DNA from 2 places in the Propionispora hippei DSM 15287 genome. Region 1 is predicted to be linked to the other one. Evidence: riboswitches for the same ligand, from Rfam matches in the RefSeq annotation. Region 1 holds a riboswitch; the other holds the start of a gene.
The links. A riboswitch is a leader RNA that binds a small molecule or an ion and turns the genes downstream of it on or off. The one in region 1 is predicted to bind cyclic di-GMP.
Positions count from the first base shown of each region.

Region 1 (3,120 bases):
GATTTTGGCGCCGCTGACGACTTGGACACTTACTTTCTTATGCGGTACCGGCCATGTGGTATACACGATGTTTCCAATAATTTACGACATTGCGATTAAGAAAAATATCCGCCCCGAACGGCCTATGGCCGTTGCTTCGGTGGCATCCCAGATGGGAATTGGCGCCTCGCCGGTATCGGTTTCGGTCGTTTCGTTGGTGTCTATTCTGGCGCAGGCTCATGGTGTCGGACAGGCTATCGGTATTATCCAGTTATTGTCGGTGTCTATTCCGGCGACTTTCTTCGGGGTTTTGGCGGCCGCTTTGTGGAGTATGCGGCGAGGCCGGGATTTGGATAAGGACCCGGAGTTTCAGGCTAAGCTGCAGGATCCCGAGCAAAAAGCGTATATTTATGGCAGTTCGGATACCATGCTGGACAAAGTGTTTCCCAGGCAGGCCTATTGGGCTACCTGGATTTTCTTTGCGGCCATTGTTCTGGTTGTCCTGCTAGGTGCTTTTCCTGGTCTGCGCCCATCCTTTGCCGGTGCCAACGGCAAGCTAAGTCCCTTGTCGATGAATTTGGCCATTCAGATGATGATGCTGATTGCCGGTGCCGTGATTATGATCGTCTGCAAGGTGGATTCCCGGGAGGTGTCCAACGGCAATGTCTTCAAGGCAGGCATGGTGGCCATCATTTCGGTATTCGGTGTAGCATGGATGAGCGACAGCTTCTTCCAGGTTCATTTCAAGCTGCTGCAGCAGTCGCTGGCCGGTGTCGTAGCCAGTCAGCCCTGGATGTATGCCGTTGTTCTGTTCTTAGTTTCCAAACTGGTAAACAGTCAGGGAGCAGCGATTGTGGCGATTGCGCCGATCGGTCTTAACCTGGGTGTGGACCCCCGGTTGATTGTGGCCTTTTTCCCGGCGGCGTACGGCTATTTCGTGCTGCCTACCTATCCGAGTGATTTGGCCTGTATTGGTTTTGACCGTTCAGGTACGACGAAAATAGGCAAGTTCATTATTAATCACAGTTTTATTCTGCCTGGTATTATCGGTGTGATAACAGGCTGTATCGTAGGCTATACACTGGTAAGCATATTATTTTAAATGCAGGAAAAAAAGGTCTGTTGTCAGGCCTTTTTTTGTATACCGTAATAATGATTTCTAGTTGACAAATTATTACTTTTACTGGATACTAAGAGAGTGTCAATTGTGCAAAGCAGTAAAAATGAATATTGGGCAAACCTGCCGAAAGGCAGGGACGCAAAGCTACGGGTCTAACGACAATGAATTTTGCCTATGATCGCCATGCCGCCAAGTAACCGAGGGGTTAGTTGTTTTGTAGGACAGGGCTATCCCTGTCTTTTTTGCATGGTCAAAAGAAGCTAACCCGTCTGATCGTTAGACCGGCAAGTAGTTTGCCAGACTTGCGCGGCATTGCGGACAGGGCATGAGTCCCTGGGGCGTCTGGCAAGAATGATGGAAGGAGGCGGTTAGGACTGAGCGACAAGGTAAGGGTTCCCGACTTTTGGTGTAGAGGAAGTAAAAACGGGTAGAGGAGATTCAGTGAACAGTGAAATTAACGATAGGTAAAAAGATTTTTGGGGCTTTTCTTGTTATTATTAGCGGCATGGTTCTCTTGAGCGGTTATACTTACTATAAAATTGGCCAGATTAATGAAGAGTACCAGTCTACTACAACGATAAACATTGAAAAACTGATTCTGGCGGAGGAACTGTCCGCTAATATTGTAGATGAAGCCGCGACGGTCCGTAAATTTAATCTTACCGGCGATCCGGCGGCACGGGAAGAGTTTGCTGCTATCCGAAAGGAATCAAACGACAGAATTGACCGGATGGAGCATATTTTTGTAACGGAAAGTGCGAAGAAAAGCATAGTCGAGATTAAGGCGGCCAAGGCGGAATACGAACAATTGGCCACCCAGGCCATGCAGGCAGGTCTGGCCAATGATCAGCAAGCTCTGAAAACCATCATCCAACAAGGGACTGTTCCCTATGCAAAGGTAACCAAGCAAACGGATGAACTGGTTGATATGATTAAGGAGTATGTTAAAACAGAACAGGCGAAAATTGCCGACAAAGCAACAACCAATCAGCGGGTTCTTTTCATTATCAACGGCCTGATTATTGTGCTGGCTGTTGCCATTAGTATTAAACTTAATAGCTCCATCTCTACGGCGGTAGGCCAATTGGTCCGGGCAGTTACGGAGATTGCCGGCGGGAAAATTACCCGAGACAGTATTCGCGTACAGTCAAATGATGAAATCGCTGATTTGGCTGCTGCGGTAAATACGATGAAAAGCAATATGCGGACAATGATTCAGCAGGTTATGGATTCGGCCGAACTATTGGCTGCTTCTTCGGCGCAGTTAAAGGATAATTCCGGCCAAATGGCGCAGGCCGGCAGCCAGGTGGCGGACTCGATCAACGCCATTGCCTCCGGGGCCGAGCAGCAATTGGCTTCCATCGATGCGACGGCGGCGGTAATTACGCAGATGTCGGCCGGAATTCAACAGGCTGCGGCCAATGCGGCGGAAATTAATGAACGGTCGGGCGAAGCGGCGGAAACGGCAATCCTTGGCAGTGAATCGGTGAAGGGTGCTATACTGCACATGAATAAAATAGAAGAAAACGTTTCCCATTCGGCTGAAGTGGTTACGCAATTGGGCATGAGGTCGAAAGAAATTGGGCAAATTATCGACACGATTTCGCAAATTGCCAGCCAGACTAATCTGTTGGCGCTGAATGCGGCGATCGAAGCGGCACGGGCCGGGGAACAGGGACGGGGGTTTGCCGTAGTTGCCGAGGAAGTGCGTAAGCTGGCTGAACAGTCACAGGATGCGGCCAAACAGATTGCCGAGTTGATTGGCATGATTCAGACCGATACCGACAGGGCAGTTGCCGTCATGAACGAAGGACCGGAACTGGTCAGTCAGGGGGCGGATGTTGTGCATATGGCCGGACTGGCTTTTCAGGACATCAACGATCTGGTTCAAACCGTTCATGAACAGATGCAGCAAGTGTCGGACACGCTACAGCAAATTTCCACAGGCAGCCAGCAAATTGTCTTATCGGTAGAACGTATTGACCAGCATAGTAAACTGGCAGTAGGCAAGACACAGGCGG
Region 1 covers NZ_FQZD01000011.1:89,504-92,623, forward strand. The annotation lists gene F3H20_RS08035 (anaerobic C4-dicarboxylate transporter) at 1-1,081, shown strand, start outside; cyclic di-GMP riboswitch class I at 1,203-1,293, shown strand; gene F3H20_RS08040 (methyl-accepting chemotaxis protein) at 1,548-3,120, shown strand, end outside.

Region 2 (3,120 bases), on a different contig from region 1:
CTGGGTATCTGGTCGAGCCCGGCGGATCATCCGGTGCTACAGCGCCATAGGGAATTGTTCGGTGCCGACTTATCAGGCGATGAGCCCTGGATATTTTCCTGGCAGCCGGAAGAGATTCACTCCGGGATGGTCACCGCTATGTTTGCCGCCGAACAACAGATGCTTACCTGCCGGGATTGTTTGCCAAAAGACTGGCTGGTAGATATGTACACCTCGGAAAATATTCGCATGGATATCCACTTGCCCGGCCATACCAAAGGCAAGGGTGTCCGCTTTTTGCACGAAAAACTGGGTATTGATTTTGCCAATACCTTCGCTTTTGGCGATGCCCGCAATGACCTGGAGATGATGCGCCAGGTGAACTATGGCATTGCCATGGGAAATGCCACCGAAGAACTGAAGGCGGCTGCCTTTGCGGTAACCGACGATGTGGATAAGGACGGAATTTATAAGGCACTGAAAAAATATAATGTGATCTGAATGTTGTCTAAGCCAAAGAAGACAGCCTGGTATCCGTTGACGGGTATCAGGCTGTCTTGATATAAACTTCAGTTCAGCGGCCGAGTGGTTTTCCGGGTTAGGGTATAGGCTAAATGTCGCGCATAGTAAGATCGGATAGGAATATATAACTTATCAGGTTGATGATTTGGATATAGTGGGCCGGATCAGGAACGGCATGCTGCAGGAAGTGGTCCATTGAGTGAGACATAGCTACAGTGAGCTTGCTGACGAAAAAGTCAAAATATGAGTGAGTTTTGTAGAATAGCAAGAGGATTTTCCTGTAATTTGTCGAAAAGGAAAATAAATGGAATGGGCAAACTCAGCCGAAAGGTGAGGACGCAAAGCCATGGGTCTAAAGGGTTAGCTACCGATGACTGCCAGGCTGCGATTGAAATATCAATCGTAGCCTGTTTTTTTTGTTTTCGATCAGTAAACCTGGCCGGCTTACTGCAAAAAAGTGGACAGAACCCAAGGTGGCGGAACCAGCTCCGATGAGAGGAGGGCAGCAGCAACCTTAAGGACATTGCAAAGCGATTTCCGATGATTGAAAATGACAGTTGATACCAAAAAGTCAGGGGGATTTTTATGAAAATGTTAAAGTCACAACTCACTATTGTTATAACGGCTGTTATTGTCATAAGCTTGTTGCTTGTCGGCGGATTAAGCTACCGCAATCAACGGAATCTCATTCTAGAGGATGAAGCACAGGAATTTAAAAAAATAGACATGATTGTCCAAACCAGTATTGAAGAATATTTGAATCGTTCCGCTGCGGTCGCCGCTTCCCTTGCCTATAATCCGGAAGTGGCACGCCTGCTTAGCGAGCGGGACCGGGAAGGTTTATTCCGGCTGGTTGGCCCGGTGTATAAGCAGCTTAAGGAGCAGGGCGTAGAACAAATGCAGTTCCATCTGGCGCCGGCGACTTCTTTTTTACGAATTAATGCGCCGGGTAAGTTTGGTGATGACTTATCGGGCTTTAGAAAAACGGTAGTCGAGGCTAACAAATCCCTTAAGCCTGTTGTCGGCATTGAAGCCGGCGTTACCGGCTGGGGTTTTCGCGCTGTTATGCCAGTTTATTTCAATAATGCCCCTGTCGGTACGGTGGAAACAGGCATGAATTTTGATAAAGTCTTTTTGGAAAAACAATTAAAGGCCAAATTCCCCGGTGAGTATTATTGCTATGAGTTGAACCCAGACGGAACGGACAAGCTGTTGGCAGCGACTGCGGATGAAGACCTGCTGGCGCTGCCGATCGATACTGCCCGGCAGGTTGCGGCCAGCGGTGCGATGAGCTACGGCTATAGTAATAACGGTGAGAAGGCTTATGTAGCGGTTCCGGTCCGGGATTACTCCGGTCAGGTCAAAGCCTTGATCAAAGTGGTATTAGACAGGCAGAATACATTGGCGCAACTGCAGAAAAACATGCTGATAACCTGCGTATTAAGTGCGGGTGTCTTGGTGCTTGCGGTTTTTTTAATTCTTTTGGTTATGAAACGCCAATTAGTAAACCCTATTTATCAATTGCTGGAGAAAATGGAGCAGGTAGCGCAGGGTGATTTGAGTATTTCCTTCGCCCGGGACAAACGGGGTGAGGTCGGACGCCTGGAGGGGGCTATTGGCAATACGCTACAACAGCTTTGCAACTTAATTTCCCAAATCCAGCAAGTAGCTCTGCAGCTTGCCGCTGCCAGCCAGACATTGAATGCCAATGCCGATCTGTCGGCTCAGACAGCTGCTCAGGTGGCGGCAGTGATCGGAGAAGTAGCGGATGGAGCGGAAAAACAATTGCGGGCTGTCGATGGCGCAACGGCGGTTGTTGAACAAATGTCGGACAGCATTGACCAAATTGCCGCTCATGCCAACCAGGTGGCCGGTACTTCGTCGCAGTCGGCTGAAACGGCGCAAGAAGGCAACAAGACGGTGGAAAACGTCATTAGACAAATGGGAAATATCGAAAAGGCTGTGGCGCATTCTTCGCAGGTGGTGGTCAAGCTGGGAGCTGCTTCCCAGGAGATCGGCCAGATTGTCGATACCATTTCCGGATTGGCCGGCCAGACCAATCTGCTGGCACTTAATGCTGCCATTGAAGCAGCCCGTGCCGGAGAACAGGGACGGGGTTTTGCCGTAGTGGCGGAAGAAGTCCGCAAACTAGCCGAACAATCACAGGAAGCTGCGAAGCAAATTAGTACTTTAATTGCTGAAATACAGCACAATACGGCTGACGCGGTACTGGCCATGGAAGGAGGCACCAGAGAGGTCCGCAATGGCGCGGAAGTGGTTGTAGAGTCCGGACGTGCTTTTCAGGCTATTTTCCAATCTATCGATACCGTATCGGAACAGACCAGGGAAATTTCTGCCTCTATACAGCAAATGACCGGTGGCAGCCAGCAAATTATCCAGTCTGTGAAGGATATTGACACGATCAGCAAAGGAGCTGCCAGTAAGGCTCAGACGGTGTCGGCTGTGACAGAGGAACAATCGGCAACTATGGAAGAAATTGCTGCCTCCAGTCAAACCCTTGCTAAAATGGCTGCAGAATTAACCCGAGCCGTAGGCCGGTTTAAGCTTTAATATAAAGAACCGGCGGGCCTTCCGGGAGCGCTTGGAAGCAACCTTGCT
Region 2 covers NZ_FQZD01000009.1:70,337-73,456, reverse strand. The annotation lists gene F3H20_RS06570 (HAD family hydrolase) at 1-480, shown strand, start outside; cyclic di-GMP riboswitch class I at 804-891, shown strand; gene F3H20_RS06565 (methyl-accepting chemotaxis protein) at 1,087-3,072, shown strand; gene F3H20_RS06560 (GGDEF domain-containing protein) at 3,074-3,120, shown strand, end outside.
Region 2: another riboswitch for cyclic di-GMP. It lies ahead of F3H20_RS06565 (methyl-accepting chemotaxis protein); the one in region 1 lies ahead of F3H20_RS08040 (methyl-accepting chemotaxis protein).